Regions from separate parts of the Alteromonas macleodii ATCC 27126 genome, predicted to be linked through region 3. Evidence: predicted binding sites of a transcription regulator. Region 3 holds the regulator's gene; each other region holds the start of a gene.
What was found. Region 3 encodes FNR, which switches genes on or off when oxygen is low (the NO sensors DNR and NnrR bind a similar motif). Its sites were predicted from a motif close to TTGATCTAGATCAA; they were not measured.
Positions count from the first base shown of each region.

Region 1: ccoG (cytochrome c oxidase accessory protein CcoG) is a predicted target of FNR. The motif match lies at 3,400-3,413, and genes of this name have one in related genera.
Region 2: MASE_RS18800 (high-potential iron-sulfur protein) is a predicted target of FNR. The motif match lies at 2,455-2,468, and genes of this name have one in related genera.
Region 4: MASE_RS18105 (cytochrome ubiquinol oxidase subunit I) is a predicted target of FNR. The motif match lies at 2,756-2,769, and genes of this name have one in related genera.

Region 1 covers NC_018632.1:647,995-654,093, forward strand. Annotated here, with positions in the region: gene MASE_RS02835 (TonB-dependent receptor plug domain-containing protein) at 1-400, opposite strand, end outside; cobalamin riboswitch at 489-723, opposite strand; partial or broken gene MASE_RS02840 (serine/threonine protein kinase) at 927-1,909, opposite strand; gene ccoG (cytochrome c oxidase accessory protein CcoG) at 1,906-3,336, opposite strand; gene MASE_RS02850 (hypothetical protein) at 3,817-4,188, shown strand; gene MASE_RS02855 (DUF3016 domain-containing protein) at 4,312-4,857, shown strand; gene MASE_RS02860 (acyl-CoA dehydrogenase family protein) at 4,952-6,099, opposite strand, start outside.
Region 2 covers NC_018632.1:4,410,491-4,416,589, forward strand. Annotated here, with positions in the region: gene MASE_RS18780 (exonuclease domain-containing protein) at 1-989, opposite strand, end outside; gene MASE_RS18785 (hypothetical protein) at 1,107-1,394, opposite strand; gene MASE_RS18790 (zinc ribbon domain-containing protein) at 1,581-1,772, shown strand; gene MASE_RS18795 (flavin reductase family protein) at 1,765-2,394, shown strand; gene MASE_RS18800 (high-potential iron-sulfur protein) at 2,617-2,910, shown strand; gene MASE_RS18805 (amidase) at 3,009-4,628, opposite strand; gene MASE_RS18810 (substrate-binding periplasmic protein) at 4,758-5,519, opposite strand; gene prmA (50S ribosomal protein L11 methyltransferase) at 5,811-6,099, shown strand, end outside.
Region 3 covers NC_018632.1:2,327,551-2,333,649, reverse strand. Annotated here, with positions in the region: gene MASE_RS09880 (DUF2987 domain-containing protein) at 1-552, shown strand, start outside; gene MASE_RS09875 (patatin-like phospholipase family protein) at 567-1,589, opposite strand; gene ttcA (tRNA 2-thiocytidine(32) synthetase TtcA) at 1,590-2,543, opposite strand; gene uspE (universal stress protein UspE) at 2,692-3,615, opposite strand; gene fnr (fumarate/nitrate reduction transcriptional regulator Fnr) at 3,860-4,597, opposite strand; gene MASE_RS09855 (sulfite exporter TauE/SafE family protein) at 4,643-5,302, opposite strand; gene ccoS (cbb3-type cytochrome oxidase assembly protein CcoS) at 5,289-5,519, opposite strand; partial or broken gene MASE_RS09845 (heavy metal translocating P-type ATPase) at 5,521-6,099, opposite strand, start outside.
Region 4 covers NC_018632.1:4,248,216-4,254,314, forward strand. Annotated here, with positions in the region: gene cydB (cytochrome d ubiquinol oxidase subunit II) at 1-969, opposite strand, end outside; gene MASE_RS18105 (cytochrome ubiquinol oxidase subunit I) at 966-2,546, opposite strand; gene MASE_RS18110 (Tll0287-like domain-containing protein) at 2,873-3,478, opposite strand; gene MASE_RS18115 (sigma-54 interaction domain-containing protein) at 3,634-4,914, shown strand; gene MASE_RS18120 (hypothetical protein) at 4,983-5,393, shown strand; gene MASE_RS18125 (TonB-dependent receptor) at 5,465-6,099, shown strand, end outside.

The sequences.
Region 1 (6,099 bases), 1.7 Mb from region 3:
CTATGCGCACCACGTTTGCGCTAGTTAAGTGAGCAAGGTCAACTAGGCTTCCTTGGCCTACGTCGTTGGCAACAACGCCATCAATTAAAACAAGTAGATGGTTGGTTTCACCGCCGCGCACGCGCAGCTCTGTTAAGCCACCAGGACTGCCTGACTGAGACAAGCTAACGCCAGGTAGGCCGCGAATTAGATCGGTAAGTTGAAGTGCGCCCGAAGCTTTAATGTCGCTTTCAGTTAGCACCGATACTGAACCAGGAAGTTTGGTTAACGAAATAGGCAAACGCGTGCCTGTTACTGTTAAAGTTTCAATATCTTGGTCAGAAGTTTGAGCAAAGGCAGGTGTGCTTAAGCACGAAATAACTGCAGCGCTAAGGGCTGCTTTAGTAAAATGTGTACGCATGGTTTTTATGTTGTCTTTGATGCGCTCCACCCGAGCACATGATTAGGGAAAGTGCACGCATTGCTTAATTATGGATGTGAGCAAGCAAACGACACCATGAAGTACAGGCCGGTATCCGGGCTTACTCACCATTACTAAAAATGTAATAGCTCTTTTGCCTTCCCATCTAATGGCGTTTAATACGTAACGCATAAAAGACAGTGGCGTATGAAAAGAAAACGACAACGCGTTGAGTTTACCGTTGCGGGGGCAGCATCAGTTTTTCACTGATTTCCCGTTTAACCCTTGTCGCCGTAGTTAATACCAATCCGCATAGATAATTGCCCACTCACGCTGAGTGGGTAATTATCTATGCGGACTGGTATAATACGGAGCTAGACAAGAGCACCTACACACTGTCGATTATATCTAAGTTAAAAAGTGATAGCGAATACGGTTTCTTATACCTTACGCTTTTTCGTAACCGCCATAAGATTATCGGCAACGGTCATCGAAAAAGCGTTTTTTCAGCAGTAAAGGGGCTGGCTCAATATCCTAATTTCAGTGGAGGCTCTTGAAGGGCCGATAGCTGTTCTTTCAGAGCAAGTATTTGGCCTTCCCAGTATTTGTCTTCAGCAAACCAAGGAAATGCCCGCGGAAAAGCAGGGTCTTCCCAGCGTCGTGAAAGCCATGCCATGTAATGCACCATTCGCATAGCGCGGAGGGGCTCAATAAGTGGCAACTGTGCAGTGTCAAACGGGTGAAACTCCTCGTATGCTTCAACCAAAGTATCGATCTGCAATAGTTGTTGTTGGCGGTCGCCGCTTAGCATCATCCACAAATCTTGGATAGCAGGGCCCATGCGGCAATCATCTAAATCAACGAAGGTAGGGCCATCGCGCCACAGTATATTGCCTGGGTGGCAGTCACCGTGAAGCCGAATACTTGATGTTGGCTTATACGCTTTTTTCGTGGCATCAATAACGGGGTTAAGTATGGCAAAAATGCTGTCTTTAGATGCTCTGGCAGCAGTGTGCTTTTCATAAGCACCTGCTTCGGTTCATCGAGGTAACTTTCAATATCAATCGAGGGACGATGTGCAAACCCTTTAGCATGGGCCACGCGGTGGATACGGCCAATGAAACGCCCCATCCATTCGAGTTGATCAAGGTTGTCATTTTCGAATTGTCTACCGCCCACCGAAGGAAATAACGCAAATCGATAGTCAGTTTCGGCCACGGTGTGATGATGCAGCGTGCTGCCATTGAGAGAAATGGGCGCAGCCAATGGAATTTCGTTATCGATTAGCTCTGCAGCAAACGCGTGTTCTTCAAGAATTTGAGCGTCGGTCCATCGACCTGGGCGATAGAATTTTGCTACATAGCGCTGACCGTCTTCAGCCAAAAACTGATAGACGCGGTTTTCATAACTATTTAGTGCTAGCAAACCGCTTTGAAGAAAAATGCCCTGACTTTCCAGGGCATCTAATATGGTGTCTGGGCTAAGCCCAGAGAATGAAAAATCTGTCATCGATAAAGGAATTTAGTTGGCTCATCAACGGTAACCGTTTCCCCATCAATAGTGGAGGTTACACTGATAAAAATATCGGTAACCGTATCTTCCAGATTATAGGCGTCAGTTGCAACTGAAATTGGCGTGCTATACACCGCACCGCCTTCAACTGTTACAGTTTGCTCACCAATGTACTTGTAGTCAGGCAAACCTTTTACAGCAATAGAGTAGGTTTGGGTTTGCTGAGTTTTGTTAAGTACTTTTATTGTATAAACGTTCTCAATTAGCCCTTCATTCGTTTCGCGGTATAGCGAGTTTCTGTCGCGGATAATGTCAACTTCGGTGGGGCTGCGCATCCAAATATTGGCAAACAGCAAGCCTATCATCACCACTAAAACTACAAAGTAACCAATTAACTTTGGACGTAAAATATGAGTCTTACCGCCAGCTAGTTCTTCTTCAGAGGTAAAGCTTATCAGGCCTTTAGGATAACCCATTTTATCCATAACACCGTTACACGCATCAACACAGGCGCCGCAGTTGATGCATTCGTATTGTAAGCCATTTCGTATATCGATACCGGTTGGGCATACCTGAACACACAGGTTGCAGTCTATACAGTCGCCTAACCCTTTTTCTTTTACTTGCTCGTGACTAAGTTTGCGTGGTCGCGGGCCGCGTTGCTCTCCACGCTTTGCATCGTACGATACCGTAAACGTGTCTTTGTCGAACATGGCAGACTGAAAACGCGCATACGGGCAAATGTGCGTGCACATGATTTCGCGCATGTAGCCAGCGTTTCCGTACGTACATACGGCAAAGAAAATAACCGATAAACCTGCCCAGAAGCTGGTGTTAAATGTTACAAAATCGATAAACAGTTCATCAATTGGCGTAAAGTAGCCAACGAAGGTTAAAGCCGTTAACAGCGCTACCAATACCCAAGCGGTGTGCTTAGCTGTTTTACGCAAAAATTTATCTGCATCCATTTTGCGTGCATCTAGCGCTATACGCTTGTTGCGCGGGCCTTCGAATTTCTCTTCGAACCACGTATAAATGTATACCCACGTTGTTTGAGGACACATAAATCCACACCACACTCGACCAGCGAAAGTGGTGACGAAGAACAGCGCAAAGGCGGAAACAATAAATATATAGGCCAGTAAAGTGAGATCTTGAGGCCATAAGGTTAGAGAGAATATAGTAAATCGCTGCTCGCCGATGTCGAGTAGCACGGCTTGATGCCCGTTGTACTGAATCCATGGAATGATGGCAAAGAGGCCCAAAAAGAAAAGGCCAAACATGCGTCTAAACGTCTCCAGAGGGCCTTGTACAGCCCGCACATAAATACGGCTACGAGAGTCGTGGCGTTTACCCTCAGGTCCACCTTTGGGTTTATGTACTTTTACCGGTGTAACGGTCTTTACCGGTATTTGTTCATTCATAGCTTAACCTTGTGTGACGTAACGAACTGCCTGTGCAGTATAACTGCGTTCAAAACGTCATATTTAATGTAGATCAATAATGCGGCGTATGGTGTATCTTTTTAAAGTTTCAGTCAATACTGAAACTTCAGAACGTAAGTCGTTTTTTGTTTTGATTTCCTCAGTCTATGTAACTTTGTAAATAGTTAAATACAGCTACGTGAATAATGAGGATTAATATAACGGCCAGATGCCATTTGATGTCCAACATCGACGATTAGGCTTTACCTACTATACATGAGTATAGTTTGCTGTATTTACAGGTAAACCGATATGACCCTATTATCGTCGATAATAATGTGGTCAATTACCGTTTGAATCGTGTACAGTGAGCATTGTGAAAATGTAAATTGGCAAAGTGTAGTTGAGCACATAGTGAGAAAGGTGCTAAAAAATTGGCGCTATTTGTAGTAAACGTCTGTCAAAGTTAGCTGAGAAGTCATGTTAAGGTTCTTTATCATCGCTGCTGAAATTATTGTTTTGGTAATTGTGCTGCGGTCTCCTTTTGTTCAGTATCTCTTTGAAGATATCCAGAACTCGCTTTCTGAATGGCTAGTTTCAATTGCCACCTTACCGGAGCGAGAAGAACTGCGTAGTTTACAAGATAAAATTAATATCCAGCTGAGTCCCTTAAAGCCTTACCAGCAAACATATGTTCAGCAAATCACCGCTGATAGCGCAAGCGTTAAACGTTTTTATCACACCTATTGTGAAAAGGACGATATAAACCCCAACTTTACGGGAACTAAACGCGTTCAACTATGCCTAATCATTAAACAGTCGTCAGTTATGCAAGTAGCAAAGCGAGACTAGCCAATTTTAACAAGGTTGGTTAAATATAAAGCTGATATAAAAGCCGACAATTGCTGCATGCTAAGCTTTCTCTAAATGTCTTGCTAACTCATAGTTTAAACGACTGAATTTAGGAGCATAAAAGTGAATAAATTACGTACTTTTTCTTGTTTAAGCTGCGCCACAGCGGTGGGACTCCTTACCGTTTTTGCTCCCACTCAAGCCGCTGAGGTGAAGATAACGTGGGAAGAACCTGAGTCTTATAGCGATGTAAGACCAACCAATGAATCTCGTAAACGGTTCCGCGAACGAACGCTACAAGAGCTTGAAGAACATATTGTAGATTTGGCCAGTGATTTACCTGAGTCGCAAGTGCTGTCAATGACAGTAACAAACGTTGATTTAGCTGGCCAAGTTTGGCCAAGCCAGTTTGTCGGTTTCGGTAACGGCGCCGGTAGCGACGTCCGTATCATTAAGCGCGTTGATATTCCTAGAATGACATTTAGCTACTCGTTGGCTAATGCCGACGGTCAGGTCATTTTAAGTGGTGAAGATGTGAAACTTAAAGATATGGATTTTATGGAGTCGAATATTCGTCGCAATCGCACGGAATCGCTTTCTTATGAAAAAGCGATGCTTAACGATTGGTTTTCAGATACCTTTTCAACCCAAGTAGCAGCGAACGACTAATAGTTTCATTCAAATCATAATAAAAAAGGTCACATATAGTGACCTTTTTTGCATTCATAGTCCATATTTCACGGGCTATAGCAGTATAAGCTGCCTACAGATAATCAAACTCATTACCTGATATTGCAAGGGTGCTTTCAGGGCCAACTTTATAAGCGGCTTTGTGCGCATCGCGACGTACTAAGATACGTTCCATGTAGAAGTCACGTGTCTTCATCTTAGACGCTGCAAGTACCGCATTACCTGATGCCTGCGCTTTGTCGGCCATGCTGTACCACAGTACACCAATCAAGGAATAAGCGCTGTATGCCAAGTAATCACAAGCAGCGGCTGCAGCGGTGGTGGCATCCATACCTAAGCAATCGGCTGAAGATGCACGCCAGTCATCAAGAATTCCTTGAGCCAGACCCTTCGCCTCACTGTCTTGAATGTCGCTAACTAAAGCGTTAAACGCATTATAGGTCGCTTCCATCATTTGACCGCCATCTCGGGTAAGCTTACGACCAATAAGGTCTAGCGCCTGAATACCGTTGGTGCCTTCATATAACATAGCAATGCGCACGTCGCGCATAAGTTGTTCCATACCCCATTCACGAATAAAGCCGTGACCACCAAATACTTGTACACCTAGGCTGGTGGTCTCAAGGCCCATATCCGTCATAAAAGCTTTGCAGATTGGGGTTAAAAACTGAAGTATCTTGTCGGCATCTTCTTTTTCTTGACCTTCACCAAGCTTCTCAACGTCCATAAACTTGGCATAGAAAAGTGAAAGTGCACGGCAGCCTTCAATCAGTGATTTCTGCGTAAGTAACATACGCGCTACGTCAGGTTGAAAGACGATCGGGTCTGCTTTGCCTTCTGGATTTTGAATACCCTGAGGTGCGCGAGACTGAACGCGTTCGCGGGCATAGGTCAGCGCGCCTTGGTAAGAGGCTTCTGCCGCCCCTAAACCTTGCAGACCTACTTGGAAGCGTGCATCGTTCATCATGGTGAACATGCATGCCAGCCCTTGGTTTTCTTCACCTACAAGGTAACCCGTTGCACCGTCAAAATTCATCACACAAGTCGGGCTCGCTTTGATTCCCATTTTGTGTTCGATGCTTCCCACTGACAAGCTGTTCGCCTCACCAGGCTCATTGCTGGCATCTGGAAGGAACTTGGGCACTAAGAATAAGCTGATGCCTTTAACACCTTTAGGGGCGTCAGGTAGACGAGCTAGAACAAGGTGAATAACGTTCGAAC
Region 2 (6,099 bases), 2.1 Mb from region 3:
ACCGTGCTGGTGCGTTTTTTGTGGTATTTACGGGCATAGAAATCTTCTGCAAATGCTAACAGCGTATCCGATTGCGGATTATCAATTATCTCTTCAAGGGTCTGTTTAACACTATTTTCATTTCCGTCCTTGTAGCTCTCTCTTAACCACTTTTCTTTGGCCTTATCGCTTTGCGCCGCTTTCAATACTTCTAGCCCTTTCGCTCTATCAAACATCAGCACTTTTAGACCTAGTGCATAGAGAAACTGGTCGCGATAAAAACAGGCCGACACACCTTCTGTAATGGGCAGTTCACCTTCGGCAATGGTAAGCAACATATCATCGTTATAAAAAGCTAACTGGCTGTAATGGTTGGCGTAAAACCATGACGCTTGGGCGTCGCTTTTAGTTTCAAAACGCGCCGTATCCGTTACGGAATCAGAACGGGTTCTCATTACGCCTAAATCGCGCATAGAAAACTGATTTAGGCGGCTTTTGGTGTTACCAAAATAGATAAACAGCAAATAGCGAAGTGCATCGTCGAACAAGCACACTAAGTAGTTATCTAGCGAAAAACGCTCTGGCCAGCCTCTAGCTTCGATATGTTCATTAAGCAACGTCACGAGTTTAGGCTTGGTGAGAGATGCGAGCCCCTGAATACTGCCGTATTCAGCAAGTAGCTCAAGCAGAGCATCTTTGGTCAAGACACCAGCGATGTCATTAAGCGAAGCGTGGGTAAGGTCACCAAACCAGCCGTTGTCGGTAAGCCAATCTATTTGCTCTTGTGGCACAGCGATTTCGCTATAATTGAACTGCGTCCTGTCAATCACTGCATACTTGCGATTTGCAGCGCGCACAACAATACACTGTTTGTCATCGTCTAACGCTTTAAAACGCCTAACAAAGTCAGTGGCTTCGTCACTTAGAAGCGCCCTGCTAGCACCCTCAAAGAACCCAAGGAACTCGTGAAAGTGTGTAAGGTAATAACGTGGCGGTAAATCTTTTCGCATGAGGTATCTTTGGCTATGAAAACACCAGCAGTGTATATTTATACAGCCACGCGAATCAAATTAAATCCTCCGCGATTGGGTATCACATCTGCTGCCAATAGTGCACAGCGTGTACTTTTACACGCGTACGCGCTGTTTAGACACCCAATGAAAGAACGAAGAAAGCTGCGCATCTGCCAATAAACGCTGCAAATTGAAGTAGTGTTTGGCTAACGTCATCTCATCATAAAATCGATGTATACCGCTGTGACATTGTCTGCAAATGTAAATGCCGTCCTGAAGCTCCGCTTTGCTAAAGTGCTTTTTAAAATAGGTACGCCTGTGCATTTTTCGCGGAATAAGATGATGGTAAGTAAGGCGAGTTTCTCTATTACAGCACGGGCATTGACCAACTTTATTTGCCACAAGGCCACCTTTTTCGTCTATCACATCTATTATTTGTGCACCCAGTTTTCTGATTACTCATAAGCGTCAAATGGCAGTCTTGCCCTTTTCTCTTAAAATCAGATACAAAGGGCGTGTCTAAAAGAAAATCCACTCGTCTTTGCATTACGTAACAAATAGCATTAGTGATTACAAAGGCATTTAAATATGAGTTTAACTCGTTCCATGAGCTTTTCCTGTCCTTACTGTATGGCCCCAAATGATGTTGAAATAGATGAAATTAACGATGTTGGCCAAGTACAGGTGCTCGACTGCCAAGTGTGTTGTCAGCCCATTGAACTTACTGCTTATCAGCACGGTGATGACATTCAGATAGAGGCAGAAAGAGAGAATGACTAAGCAGTTTACCCGCGGTGATATAGACGCCCTTGCACAGCGCTACCGCGCAAACCTAATTAATAGTTTGTCTGGTTTTAAATCGGCGACTTTGGTGGGTACAACAAACGGCGTTACAAACAATTTGGCTATAGTGAGCTCTATTGTTCATGTCGGTGCAAACCCGCCTCTCATTGGCATGATCATGCGTCCTCATACCGTCACGCGAGATACGTTGAGCAATATAAAACAGCAGGGCTTTTATACGCTAAATCACGTGGCTGTTGACTGGGTCGACAAAGCCCACCAAACATCAGCCCGCTATGCGCCAGATGAAAGTGAATTTGAAGCCGTTGGTTTAACCGCGCAGATCAGTGAGTCCTTCAGTGCGCCGTATGTCAAAGAAAGTGAAATTAAAATGGGCTTAAAAGTAGCACAGCATTTTACTTTGCTTAATGAAACCGAAATGGTTATCGGCGAAATCCAGGAGCTCTACGTTCCTGAGCAAATAATAGATTCAGACGGCTATGCAGATATAGAACAAGCGCAAACGGCCTGTATCTCAGGCCTAGACAGCTACCACAGCACACAACGAATTGCGCAATTTGCGTATGCAAAGCCCGATGTAAAGTTAACCGTGAAGTGAACTAATAAACTGTCCAACGGTCTTACATTCAATACTTAAGGTTGTAACTCTGAAGTTTATTTAATCTGGATCAAGCGAAAATGCGACATTTCGTTCGATCTTTTTTCAAAAAGAGATAGTATTTAAACATGAAACAAAACCTGCCTCTTTGGGCAGGTTTTTGCGTTTAAGGCACTGAATAAAAAAGAATCATTATCGTTTCTATCTCTTAAGGAGAATGTTATGAAATCTGTAAATCGCCGTGACTTTTTAAAGCTTTCTGGCTCGACAGTTATCGGTCTTACATTAGGTGGTGTAGCGTTACGTGCTCAGGCTCAAGAACAATTGAGCGCTGATGACCCTACTGCAAAAGCACTGAACTACACACCGTCGTCAACTGTTGAAGGTGCAAAATGCGCAAACTGCATGTATGTGCAGGGCGCCGATGGCGAACAACACCGCCCTTGTAACATTTTCCCTAATAAGCTTGTTAACGCTGATGGCTGGTGTAGCGCTTGGGTGAAAAAGCCTGGCTAACCAATCGAAAGAAAAGACGTTCAAAAGCCCTTGAGTTAAACCAAGGGCTTTTTTCGTTTCTGTTGAGGCGAAATACGATTATGTATCCTCATTTCCCGCTAGCGAACTACGTCAATTCCGTCTTCGATACCTTTTAGCGCTGGGTTGTCAAAACGTGTAGGCAGAAGGCCAGGCTTAATGAAGAAGCCGTGTTTTGCTTCAAAGACTCTACCTATTTTCAACACGCTTTCGTCTTGCCACTTTCCACCAATAAAGCTAATTCCCACAGGAAGATCTTTCACCTGTCCAGCGGGCACTGTGAGATGCGGATATCCTGCAATTGCGGCCAAATACCCGATACCGATAAAACCGACTGGCGAATGGTCACCATATACGCCGTCTATTAAAAAAGAAGGGCTGTTTGAGGGCGCAACTAGTACATCAACATTGTGCTTTGCTAATAACGTATCAATACCATTTTTGCCCGCCGTGTCTTGAATAAGGCGCAGTGCATTTTGATACTTTTCGCTGTCAATGGCTGCCGACGCGAGCGATTTTTCGAAAATGTCTTGATTGAATAACGCTAACTCGCGCTCTGTTTTGTTATTGAAATCGATAAGCTCAGACAAGTTCCTTGCAGGAAGCTCTGCTGGAGACCCCGACAAGTATTCGTTAATACTATGATGGAACTCACTCAGCAGAACATTATAGGAGTCTGCCCAAAATGAATCTGGCTGAGAGAAGTCACTGATGTCCACCAGCGTCGCGCCCGATGCTTTAAGCTGGTTCAACGCCTTTTCATAAACAGCCAGTACATGAGGGTTATCGCCTTGGCGGTACCTAACCACACCAATACGCTTGCCTTTTAAATCTGTAGCCAGCATTGAAGATGTTGGCATAGAAGGGCGGTGAGACTCAGCATCTAGTGTCGCGTTATCGCTTGCATCAGGGCCCGCCATGATTGCCGTCATTAGCCAGGCGTCTTGAACGTTAGACGTCATTGGTCCTGCGGTGTCCTGACTGAAAGAAATAGGCACTATGTGAGTTCTGGAAAGCAAGCCCACGGTTGGTTTAAAGCCGACTACCCCGTTTATGGATGCCGGACAAATAATAGAGCCATTGGTTTCGGTGCCCACGGCAAGTGACGCGAGGCGAAGCGACATGGCAGCGCCCGAGCCCGATGACGAGCCACAAGCACTTCTTGATAGCATATGGGGGTTTCGGGTAAGCCCTCCAACTGCACTCCAGCCGCTGATAGAGGATTCAGATCGAAAGTTTGCCCATTCAGACAAATTGGTTTTACCCAAAATAATTGCCCCTGCCGCTTTCAGTTTTTCTACGATAGGCGCATCGCGACCAGTGTCATTAGTAATAAGCGCCATTGAGCCGGCTGTGGTGGGCATCTCTGCACTTTCTATATTATCTTTTAGCAGTACGGGAATACCTGCCAGAGGGCCGAGCGTCTCGCCATTCGCTAGTTGTTTATCGATGGCCTTCGCTTCGGTCAGCGCGTTAGGATTCAACGCTAAGACGCTATTTACCTTTTCATCTAGCCGTTCGATTCGCGCAAGATAACCGCTAACGAGCTCAGCAGATGTCGTGTCGCCACTCGCAATAGCTTGCGCCTGAACGTGAGCAGGCTTATCTAACCATTGCTCAATCTTATCTGTATGATTTGCTTGAGACACGCATGCAGTGCATAGCACGACTACGGCCAGCAAAAAACCCTGTTTCAACATAAACCTTTCCTTAACGTATGATCCTAGCGCCTGTTACTCCTTCTTATTATGCAGCGTTTGACGGCAATAGAAGGTAACGTAATGTTAGTTTCTTATACGTTGAATCAGAAATAGTTCACTGTCTAAGAATTATTTTGCCGTTTCCGCAACGGGAAGCTTATGAAGGAGGTTATCGAGCTTATATTCATCAAGCAGTAACTGATACCGCCCATCTTCAATAAATAGCCGAAGGGTGGCGTTAAACTTGGCTCTAAGCGCTGGGTCGGGGATTGCAGCACTGTAAGGCGATATAGGAAAAAGCTCATGAAAGACGGTTGCGTCTTCGGCATAAGCACTGTTTGCAGATTTGAAGTAGTTGAAAATATTTCTATCGAGAATGGCAACATCGACACTGCCGCGCATCAGCATGTCCACTTGACGATCTTGTCGTGCCATTTCTATATAGGTAGTTTGCGATGCGAGAGTTCGCCCAAAGTCCTCACCTAATACCGATTGAGCGGTTTGAAAAGCAATGACGCTTTTACCTTTCAAATCGTCGATACTGTCTATCGTCAGTTCTCTGTCTGCCCGTGTTACCACGACGTTCTGATAGATAATATATGGCTCAGATAAAATGCTTTGATCGACTGTGTGTGCAGGATTAAGGGTAAGTCCAATGTCAACGGCGTCATCTTTTAATAACCTTGCCGTACGCCCGAAAGGAACATAAATAGGCGACAATCCATATCCCATTTCAGCAAGGATCGCCCGCACCAAGTCAACTTCAAAGCCGGTGTGCTCTTGTGAAATAACGTATGGAGGCTTGTTCCAGCCTACAACCACATCTAGCTCTTTCGCGCTAAGCGGTATGATAAAACACAGTAAACAAACAGCAGATAAAAGTGCGCGCATACAACAGATGAACCAGACTATAAATTAAACGATACCCTTCTCATAATATAAACTTATATTAGAATTTCACCAGTCGACAAAAGGTTAGTTTTTCTCGAGGCTTACGTAATCAATTGAGCAGCCAAGTTTTATTGAGTACGTGAGAGCCTGTTGAAAACCAAAGTGGTTAGATTTGATCATGCCTCTGTAAGCATCGCGTTCTCATTTACTGAAAGCTTTTCGCTTGCCTGCATTTTGTTTACTGCCAAGCAAAGGTACAATAAAGCGCAAAGGTCTCAATGAACGATAACTATGGCTTGGCTACAACTTCGAATTAATACCTCCTCTGAACATGCAGAATCAATAGGCGACATGCTAACGGCCAACGGCTCACAAGCAGTGACCTATGTGGATGCGAAAGACACCCCTATGTACGAGCCCAAGCCGGGTGAAGTGTTACTGTGGCCCGATACACAAGTCGTCGGCTTATTTGAAGCTGATGCCGATATGAAAAGCATCCTTCAGCGCTTGGGTAAAGCCAAAGTCTTAGGCCCTGATTTTAAATATAAGCTTGAGCCACTTGAAGACAAAGACTGGGAGC
Region 3 (6,099 bases):
TTCTATAGCCATGTTAAAAAGCTGGATAATGAAGATACCCAAGCACTTCAGTTTGCATTCGGGTTTGTTCGTGTTGGCGAAGGGCGTTTATGTGAAGTTAACGGAGCGTCTATCGTAACCGATAAGAAAACAATGCCCTTAGAAGTGAGTGGTGAAGGGCGATTCACGGTGCCTACTGAAAAGGCCCTGAAACTTGCCAACGCACTGGTTCGCATCGATTTAAACGAACGCGCGAACGTGTGTGATATGTCGGTACAACTTGAAACCAAGCCGGAATATCTTAAGCAGTATTACACAAAAGACGACCTTACGTTTTTGTATGGTCAGTACGAAGCTTTCTTTAATGAAATGGGAAGCTTCTTGTCTTTCATGATGCCCTCGGTAAAGGGCTTGATGATTCAGTTTGATGACAAGAATTTAGATTTCATTACACCACAAGGTGTGCAAATCAATAACGGCGTGTTGCATATAGAACAAGATTGGATCAACGACGCAAAAGGCTTAACACTGCCTCATGCGCCGCTACGTGTTACCGCTATGGCTTCAAGCTAGATGCATATTTGGGATTAGGTAAGAAGCTGATACCTAATTTGCTCTGCTAACCGCGCGATTGTCTCTTCGCCTTTCGCGCATAGCTCTTCGGCTCTGTGGAATTCCATAATACCCACGTCGGTAAGCTGAGGCTCAATAAGAATGTCAGGCGGATCGCCAGCCAAGCGTGAACGTGTGACGCGAGCTTGAAGTATCTCAAGTGAACTGCTCATCACGCTCATAATTCCCGGCGGGTTTCGCTTGTTCACTTTAGCGGGGACTTCGGTCAACTCTTCTTCCACTTTTTCAATCACATCAGAAGCAATGCCTTCTTCAGTCTTTACATTGCCAGCCGTGACGCTGTCTTTTTCATCTTTTTTCTCTAGGGCTTTTTCTTCTTTGTTGTCAGGGGAGAACCATTGGCGTAGTACGTTTTGACTCTTTGTAAAAAAGTCCTCAGTTTTGCGCTGGTTTTCTTCATGATCTTGTCTCAACTTTTCAAGACGAAGTGGTCGGAAATCGGCGTTAAGGTTAACCGCGATCACAAAATCGGCCCCTAATTGGCGACATAAGTTCACCGGTACAGGGTTTACAACGGCACCATCTACCAACCAACGATCACCGTGTGCTACGGGCGCAAAAAGTGCGGGAATAGCGCAGGATGCTTGAATGGTGTCTCCGATAGGACCAGAGTTAAACACCACTTCACGGCCTGTATAAAGGTCGGTAGCCACAGCCGCAAACGGCTTAAGCATGTCTTCATAAGTCGATTCACAAAACTCGCTTGCTAGTTTGTCGAAAACCTTCTGTCCGCTTGCAATGCCGCCGCGTCTAAGTCCTACGCCCATAAGAGCAAGTACCTGCCAGTCGCTAAGGGAACAGGCCCACTCTTTCAACCCTTCCAGCTTGCCACTTGCGTAGGCAGCACCAACATAGGCACCAATAGAGCATCCCGCTACAACGTCAATTTTTACACCGAGTTTTTCTAATGCTTCAATTATGCCAATGTGAGTCCAGCCCCTTGCGGCACCGGCACCTAGCGCAAGTCCGATTTTCATTTACTTAGGTTCCATAATGTTTATTACTTCAATAGTATTATCTTCATCACTGAAGTCCGTACTATTTTCTGTAGTGAAAGAAGGTTCATCGAACCCGATATCACCGTCTTCTACCGGGCCTTCTTGAGTAGCTATAGCTTTAAAATCATAAAGGTTACTGTCGATTAAGTGTGAAGGGGCTACGTTTTGAAGCGCACGGAACATCGACTCTATACGACCTGGGAAGCGACGGTTCCAGTCTTGAAGCATAGCCTTTATGTTTTGGCGCTGTAGGTTTTCTTGTGAGCCACAAAGGTTACACGGAATAATCGGAAATTCAGCGGCTTGAGAATATTTCTCGATGTCTTTTTCTGTGCAGTACGCCAATGGACGAATAACGATGTGTTCACCGTTATCGCTGACTAGCTTTGGCGGCATAGACTTAAGCTTGCCACCATGAAACATATTGAGGAAAAACGTTTCTAGCATGTCGTCGCGGTGATGACCTAATGCAATTTTAGTCGCACCTAACTCTTTTGCCGTGCGGTACAAAATACCACGGCGCAAGCGAGAACAGAGAGAGCATGTTGTCTTTCCCTCTGGAATTTTGTCTTTAACAATAGAGTAGGTGTCTTCTTCTACAATTTTGTAGTCAACGCCAATGCTTTCTAGATATTCAGGCAAGATATGTTCGGGGAAACCAGGCTGCTTTTGGTCAAGATTAACCGCAACGATATCAAAATGAATAGGCGCAATCTTCTTTAAAAACAATAAAATATCTAGCATGGTGTAGCTGTCTTTACCGCCAGATAAACACACCATTACTTTGTCGTTGTTTTCAATCATACCGAAATCGCCAATGGCTTTACCCACATTGCGGCGAAGTCGTTTCTGAAGTTTGTTGAAGTTGTACTTTTGCTTACTTTGCGCAGCATTTAATGGCGACGCGTCAGCACTGTTTGTGCCTAAACTCATAATTAACTAGCTTGGTTTGTTATAAAGCCACCATTATACATTAAAGCGGCTTTTCGAGACCATGCTTGTGAAGTTAAATTTGTTGGTGACATACCGTGTTGGCCGCTAAGTAACGGCAAACACGGGCTATGCGGTACTGATAAAAAGACTACACCGACAACGGCGACACAAATCCATCTGGCTTAATAGCAAGCACATCGCAATTGAGTTCGTCGATCACGTGTTCTGCAGTGTTACCAATTAGGGCCGCTGAAATGCCCACACGGCCAACGGTACCAATAACTACCAGCTCTGCATCCAGTGTTTTTGCCACTTGCGGGATGACCTTTTCCGGAAGGCCTTCTCTTACTACGCATTTGTTCTCAGGAATACCGTACTTTAACGCGTGACTACGCATTTCCTTTAAATGATGATTTTTTACCGCGTCGTGATAGGTATCGGGGTCGAACTCAGGCACTTCTATGGCGATATTAAGTGGTGTAGAAGGGTAACTGTTGACCAAATTTACGCTCCCTTTCAATAAAGAGGCGTAGTCGTTAGCAATGAGGGTGAGCTTATCGTTAAGTGCGGCGTGCTCATCGTCTTCACTGCCTACGTTTACTGCAGCAATAATCTCTCCTCCTTCTGGCCAGTCGTGCTCTTTAACGAGCAATACTGGCCGAGGGCATTTACGCATTAAATGCCAGTCGGTGGGGGTGAAAATAACAGAAGCAAGATCGTCGTGCTTTTTGGTTGCCTTTACCACTAAATCTATCTGATTGTTTAGGGTGTAGTAAATAATCGACTCATACGCACGATTATTCCATTCTACAACGATATCAGTTTCAGTGAATCCTTGTTCTCTTAAGTGGGTGGCAAGCCATTTTGCATGCTCCTTTGTAACTGCATCGCGCATTGACTCGCGCTCATCCGGGCTAAGCATGGTCGTCATATCATAAGATAAGTCGTATACCACCATCATTGCGGTAACTGAAGCGCCTGTTTTTGAAGCGAGTTCATAAGCTCGGCTTAGTGCAGGTTGGTTATCGCGCTCGGCATCTACCACGGCCAGAATTCGTTTACACTCAATCATAACGTCCCCCTAACTACGAAACTTAGTAGCGGCTGTCGAAATCGAAGCTTTCTAATACTAACTATAAACGACATTGGGAAAAACGTAAGTTGTTTTAGATCAAGAATTTTACGAGGCGACCATGAGTGAACCTACCTAATTGAATATGGAGCAACCGGCGTGGCGCTGAAAGGGTAGATAAGTGGCTAACACAGGTTACAAAAAAGCGCGCTTAGTGCGCGCCTTATTTAACACTTAAAAAGGACTAACCGCAGACAACGCTAGGGCCGTTAAGCGCCGCTAGTTTGGTGTTTAGCCTATCGAAATCCAAAATAGTAATAAGCTTGCCGTCTACTTTTATGATGTTGTCTTTTTGAAAACGGCTTAACAGACGACTAATCGTTTCAATCGTTAATCCTAAATAGTTTCCAATTTCGTTGCGCGTCATGGTTAAGTGGAATTCTCTATGGGAAAAGCCACGCTCTTCAAAGCGTTGCGACAGGTGTGAGATGAAATACAGTAAGCGCTCTTCTGCAGTTCGCTTGTTTAAAAGCATGATCATGTCGTGATCTTGTTTTATTTCAGCGCTCATGAAGCTCATGATCTGGTGACGTAGCTTTGGAAATTGCACTGACATTTCGTCGAGGGTCTCGTAGGGAAGCTCACACACCATGGCAGTTTCTAACGCAGAGGTATAGCTTTGGTGCTTGTTCTCTCTTAATGCATCGAAACCGATAATGTCACCAGGAAAGTGGAAGCCGGTAATCTGTTCTTCACCTTCGGTATTAGTCACAAATGATTTGAATGAACCGGTTCTCACTGCAAATAGAGAACGGAATTTATCACCAGTTTGAATCAGCGTGTCACCTTTATGAAGCGGCTTCTTGCGTTCAATAATATCGTCAAGAGACTCGATTTCTGTTTTGTTTAACGCCACCGGTAAACACAGGTGACTGAAACTACAGTTTTGACAGTGAATAGAAAATTGGCTTCCTTTGCTCATAATGCACGCTCTCTAAAAGAATACCCGACAATAATACACCCATTTTTAAACGATTGCGCCATGAATAAGATAAGCTGCATATATTGCCATTATTACTGCAATAATTTGTCTAAAATGGTTATGTTGAAAACTTTGAACAATATATTGGCTACCAGCGCTTGCAGCGAGCAAGGTGGGTAATGTACCCAAACCGAAGAAGAACATAATAGCAGCGCCTTCTAGCGCGTTACCCGCCGCGAGAGACCAGGTAAGTGTGGAATACACCAAACCGCAAGGAAGCCAACCCCAAATAAAACCATAAGGCAACGCACTTAAAGGGGTCTTAAATGGCAAAAAGCGTTTTGAAAGCGGCTGGACTTTGGAAAATAGGCCTTTACCCGCATTTTCCAGCACTGTTAAGCCAGTCCACCACTTACCCAAATAACACGCCAGTAGAAGCAACATGATTCCGCTAAGTAGGGAAAGGGCATAGTTGGCAAGAGGTATATAATCTGCTGCAATTTTTCCAAGTGCCCCGGTTATTGCTCCGGCGATGGTATAGCTCACTATACGTCCCATGTTATAGGCGAGGGTATAGGGTAGTGCTGAAGCGCCTTTAGGCGATACCATCCTTAACGCAGCGACAATTCCACCGCACATTCCCACACAGTGAACTCCGCCGGCTAAGCCGATAAGAAAGGCAGAGAAGTAGTTAATCCCTTCCATGTGGCGCTTGGCTTTTGTCTACTTTACTGTCTTGAAGTTGCTTGCGTTGCTCAGCTAGCTTTTTTTCTTCTGGCGGAAGATCATCGTCAAACAATATGCTATAACCTTGGCGATCTAAATCTTCAAATTGATTGGTTTTCACCGCCCAAAAGAATATCACGATAGCGACGGCAACAATGATGATGGCGATTGGAATTAATACGTAAATAATACTCATGCTATTTGCTCAAAAGTCGCGTTGAGTTTGTGACCACAATGATACTGCTTAACGACATACCAACAACAGCCATCCACGGTGAAAGTAGGCCTGATACGGCGAAAGGTAAGATCAAAACGTTGTAACCTACCGACCAGCCGATATTTTGCCTTATTTTTTGCTTCACTTGATGCGCAGTTCGAATAAGCTCTGGTACAGAAAGCAGTTGATCGCCAAGCAGTATCACATCGGCGGCAGTTTTAGCCACGTCTGTGGCATTACCCACTGCAATCGCCACATCAGCGCTGGCAAGAACTGGAGCGTCGTTAATACCATCCCCCATCATCATCACTTTCGCGCCAGATTGCTGCATAGCTTGAACGGCTTCGTACTTTTGCTCAGGTGTTAGGCCACCTTTAGCGGTCGAAATTGGCAATGGTGCGGTAAGCGCATTAACGTTTTGCTGTGTATCACCACTTAAAACGGCGAGGGTATGGCTTGCAGCTAATATATCGAGAGTTTCTTGCGTATCTTCTCTTAGTGAATCCTTTACTTCATACGCCGCCATAATACGCCCCTTAACCGTGAGAAACACGTTAGC
Region 4 (6,099 bases), 1.9 Mb from region 3:
CGCCTCTGGCATAGTGATGCTTGGCATTAAGAATGGGAACATAGAAAAGCCAGCCGTTAAAATAACGCCTGCTATAAATAGCGCACTCGATACAAACGCCATGCCTGCATTACCTTTCTTAGAGAAAAGCGCACAGGCCAGACCCGCAATAATACCCAGCACAGGTGCTGCCATCATAAGGGGGTATTTGCTGTAGTTGCTCATCCAAGCTCCAGCTTCAATGGCAACCTCTTTCTTAAGTGGATTTGACGTTGCAATAGTGTCGACTGCCGAGGTAATCACGAAGCCATCTAATCCAAATGCTACCCAAAGACCTGCAAGTACAAATAGCGTGACACCAGCCAGGCTTAACACAACCGATACTGCACGTGCGCGAACTTCAATAAAGCCATCGGTTTTCATTTGTAGCCAGGTTGCACCGTGATTCAGCAACATAGCCACAGATAGCAGTCCTGCCACCAGCGCAAACGGTGTTAAAAGGCCAAAGAACGAGCCTGTGTAAGTTGATTTAAGCGTGCTGTCCATTTCAAACGGTACGCCCAACAGCAGGTTACCAAACGCCACACCAAAGATAAGGGCTGGGATAATACCGCCAGCAAATAACGCCCAATCCCACGCTTTACGCCACTGCGGGTTAGGTAATTTACTGCGGTAATCAAAGCCTATCGGGCGCATCCAAAGGGCAATTAAGGTAAGGGCCAGCGCGAGGTAAAACCCAGAAAACGCAGTGGCGTAAATCATCGGCCACGCGGCGAAAATAGCGCCACCTGCGGTGATAAACCAAACTTGGTTGCCATCCCAATGCGGTCCTACCGTGTTTATCATTACGCGACGTTCTTTGTCATTTTTACCAATAAGCGTGAGCAGAGCTCCAACGCCCAAATCGAAGCCATCAGTAACCGCGAAGCCAATTAGCAGAACGCCAACCAAGCACCACCAAATGACTCTTAGTAATTCATAATCAATCATGCTTTTGCTCCTTGCTCATCAAGGTCAATAAGATCAAATTCAGTGTCAGGCTGCTTATCTGCAGGGGGAATCGGCCCTTTTTTGGCAAACTTCTTCATTAAGTAAAAACCAATAATGAACATGCCGGTGTAGAAAGCACTGTAGGCTACAAGGGTTATTACCACGTCGCTTACGGCGAGATTAGATACCGACGTATGCACCGGAAGCACCTCTGCAATTGACCATGGCTGGCGACCATATTCAGCGACAAACCAGCCAGCCTCACAGGCAATCCAAGGAAGCGGCAAACCGTAGAGCGCGCTTTTTAATAACCAGCGTGGCTTAGTAATCTTGTGTTTAGTGCTGTAGTAAAAGGCGCACACAAATAGCGCAAGCATAATAAAGCCAGCCACAACCATAAGGCGGAAACTCCAAAACAATGGGGCAACCGGCGGAATGCTGTAATCTACTGCCTGTTGAAGCGCGGCATCAGAAGGATTTGAAACGTTTTCAGTGAAAGGCTCTAGCAACATAGCGTAGCCCAAACTGTCTTTATTTTGGTCGAAGGCAGTACGTTGCTCAGCTGTCGCGGTGCCGTTTCTTACATCTTCAAGTACTTCATAGGCTTTAATTCCGCTTAGAATACGCTCGCGATTCTCTTCTTTAAGATCCTTAATACCTTTTACTTCTTCGGTTAACGAACGGGTAGCAATAATGCCCATTGCCCAAGGAATTTGAAGGGCGTACTCGGTTTCCTGCTTTTCGTCGTTTGGAATACCAAACACAGTAAACGGCGCAGGTGCAGGATGGGTTTCGTACTCAGCTTCAACTGCTGCCAGCTTCACTTTTTGTACATCACCAAGCTCATAACCACTTTCATCACCTAACACGATCACAGAAAGCGTTGAGGCTAGGCCGAAGCTAGCAGCTATGGCGAACGAACGGCGCGCAAAGGCGATATGCTTATGATTAAGCAGGTAGTAACTTGAAATTGCCAACACAAACATTGCGCCGGTCACGTAACCTGCTGATACAGTGTGAACAAATTTGACCTGTGCTACGGGGTTAAAAATAACCTCAGCAAAGCTGGTCATTTCCATACGCATGGCTTCAAAATTAAATTCAGCGCCTACCGGGTATTGCATCCAGCCGTTAGCAATCAAGATCCACAGTGCAGAGAAGTTTGAACCAATGGCCACCAGCCAAGTCGCCATCAAATGCTTCACCTTTGACATTTTGTCCCAGCCAAAGAAGAACAAACCCACGAAGGTAGATTCCAGGAAAAAGGCCATTAGGCCTTCGATGGCAAGTGGCGCACCGAAGATATCGCCTACATAGTGAGAATAGTAAGACCAATTCATTCCGAACTGGAATTCCATGGTTAAGCCTGTGGCTACACCAATGGCAAAGTTAATTCCAAACAGCTTTCCCCAGAATTGGGTCATCTGCTTATAAATTTCTTTACCCGTCATTACGTATACCGATTCCATAATGGCAAGTAAGAAACTAAGCCCCAAAGTTAAGGGTACAAATATAAAGTGGAACATTGCAGTTAATGCAAATTGCCACCGCGATAGTTCTATTAACGTATCGCTCATGGGTTATCTCCCTTGTATTTCGTGTGCGCGTTAAACGCTTAGCAGAAAAGTGGTTTAAAATTCAGTGATGAACACGTGAATATGCCGCATGGCAAGAGCACGGTTTATGCCATACATCAGTAATTTGGCTGCTTAAGCGCAATTACCGATAAACGGCGGTATTTTCGTACTGTGCAGATAAATTATTCCACGACCGAGCGTGTGGCTTATTGATCCAACGCAACAATTCATGGCGATGCATTCGCCATATTTGTCATTTAGGTGACAAATATGGCACAAGAGAAAGGTCACGTAGGTGAACATTGAGAGGTAGAGAATAGGGCGCGTTAGGGTGTATATGTGATTGTGAATGCACCCCGTAAATCACCCAATTCAAACCCTGTAGCTTGATCATTGGGATAGTGCTTTAGAATGGATTGTTTTACTGAAGGTGCCACATTGGCTCCGTGGCATGCCATGCACACCTGACCTTGTTCAATCGCCATCATGTACCTAAACTCACCGCTTTCGCTATCGTATTGATAAGTTTCAATAGGTCTTTTAGGGGCCAAATTGTCTTGCTTAGATTTGGTCAGTAATTGTGAAAACCACGCTAACTGCTCACGCTCCCATTGATCTGCCGCATTGTTTGGGTTCCTTACTTTCAGCGCGGTACGCCCAACCTCCCAGCCGTTTTGACTAAGCGCCAGAGCAATAGGAGCCGCTGCAATCTGGCATTCGTTAACGCCAGCCTCTAGCCCTCCTGATTGAATTGCTTGCTGTAGTCGTGACTTTAGCGCGCCTCCCAGTGCTTTCGCGTGTAATCGCGCTTCTTTGACTTTTTCCTGTACACTGTTTTCGCTTTTTTTCTCATTGGCAGTCACTGTATCTGCCAATGAATGAGCACTACTTGCCAATAAGCTTATCGCCACCAGCATTACGCTATTTTTCATTATAAAACTCTCTTTGGAATTGAATGAGTTGCTACCGAAGTATTGCCGTTTGTCTCAAACAGTGAACAAGCTCTATGCCAATATGATAAATTGCCACAATTAAATTAGAACAACCTAATATTCAGCTACCCATGAATATATCCATAGTACAAGCAATGATAGATGCGATAGATAAACCCGCAATCTTCATTAACCCAAGCTACGTTATTGAAGCTGTCAACCAGCCCTACAGAGACACCTACCCTGTGGATATAAAGCTTGGCTTTAGTACCTGCTATCAAGTCTCTCACCGCAACAGCAAACCTTGCGATAAGTGCGGCGAGCATTGCCCCATGCAAGAGAGTAAAGCCACAGGACGAGCGGCTAGCGTAGTACACGTTCATACCACCAGTGAGGGTCAAAGCTACTGCGACATCCTCATGCGCCCGATCTTCGACGGTAGCGGAGAATTATTAGGTTTCTTGGAAATACTCGATAAGCTTTCGTTTGCCTCAAACCGACCTTCAGCAGGAAAGATGGTCGGCGAATCAGAGGTATTTAAAGCAATGCTAAACAAAATAAATCGCGCCGCTAACTCAGATATTTCAGTACTACTGTTTGGCGAAACCGGCACGGGTAAAGAGCTGGTGTCCCAAGCACTTCACTCGAGTAGTCACCGTGCTGGCAAACCATTTGTTGTCATCGAGTGTACCGGCATGTCTGACACGCTGCTTGAAAGCGAACTATTCGGTTATGAAAAAGGGGCATTTACAGGCGCAACCACAAATAAGAAAGGGCTCGTAGAAGCAGCGGAAGGCGGCACATTGTTTTTTGATGAAGTCGGCGATATCCCACTTTCCACACAAGTAAAGCTTCTGCGGCTGTTCGAGTCTCAAACTTATCGACCTGTAGGAAGCACAGTGTCTAAAAAGGCTGATTTTCGTTTGGTGTGTGCATCACACAAAAATTTAAAGCACATGGTGGAAACGGGCGAATTCAGACAAGACCTCTACTACCGCATTGCCGGTTTTCCTATCAACCTCCCTTCTTTAAAACAAAGAAGACCAGATATAGCACTGATAGCCGCTCACTTTTTGGCAATGTCTAAAGAGAAAAAACGGTTTCATAAAAACGCGCTAGAAAAACTAACCAACTACCCGTTCCCAGGCAATATTCGCGAACTCAAAAACATTGTAGACCAAGCTATTTTACTGGCTGATGAAACCGTTATTTACGATACAGACTTACCCGAGCTCGATAACATAAGCTCTGATGCTATCAATGATGCCTCTTCATCTCACGGTAACGTTGTAACCTTAGACGAATTGGAACGCCAATACTTACGTCAGATTCACACGTCTTTTGAAGGCGATACCCAGCAACTTGCACAAGCGCTGGGAGTGAGTACCCGTACACTTTACAGAAAGCTGAAAAAAGCGGGGGTTGGAGATACGTAAAAAATAATAGGTAGAAAAATTACCAAAACGCAGGCTATGATAAAAAGGCGCTAACCAGATAAAGAAAAATGACTTTAAGACGCCTACTTACACTAACACTTTGCCTTTGTATGCTTTTGCAAAATGCATTAGCACTTGGCCTTGCTGCCCATACTATGCAGCAAGCACGTGCGTTTGTAGGTGAAGATATTGAACTTATTTGTACTGGCAAGACCATGCGCTACATTTCAATTAGCGCCACTGAGTTTGAAGGTGAGTTCGTTTTTGTTAGCCCCGAACTGCTCAAAGCACCCGCCGAGCACGTTGACTGTACCAATGGCACGTTAGCCGACTTACCTCAGGTTGACGAGCCACTACATGCCACATTACCTTTACTATCGCTGGTTCGCTATCGCGCTTTAGTCGCGCGTTTAGCGGCTAAGCCCTTTACAGATTTTGCTTACGCGGCGCCGCTAAGTCGTGCCCCACCACACGCATAACAACCTCCAAAACACACTGAACATGCATGCTTTCACCATGCACAACACTCGTTTTTTAAAATGGAATTGTTATGAAGCAATCTATCATTGCGCTTGCCGTATTCACTGCGTGCGCGCCCGTACACATTTACGCAAACACCATCGACTTAGCCGATAACACTTCGACAGAAGTGGTCACCGTTATTGGCACACCGCTTTCCCTTAGCACGCAAAATATCGAGCAAGAGTCTATTAGTGCTACCAGCAATATTGACGCTGACTTCGGCGATCAGCTTGCCACATTACCTGGCGTGTCGATATCCCGAAACGGCCCAGTCACTGGGCTTATTCAGTATAGAGGACTTTATGGTGACCGAGTTGGCGTAAGCATTGATGGCGTTGATATTGCTGGAGCAGGACCAAACGCCATGGACTCGCCCCTTTCTCATGTGCTGCCAGAACCAGGACTGACCGCCACCCTTTACCGGGGGATTGTGCCAGTAAGTGCAGGTGTGCAGACGCTAGGCGGAAAGCTTCGCATTCACTCTGATGCCTCAGCACTTTTTGACTTGAATACAGGCTTTAGCGGTAGCGTAAGTGCAAGCGCAATATCTCCGGGGAGCGGTCAGCAATACCAAGGCAATCTGTTTTATAAGAGTGAGCAGGCTTTTGTTAGCGGCGCCTTCACTCATCAGCAGCGCGACGAACAAGAGTCGGGAGATAACAG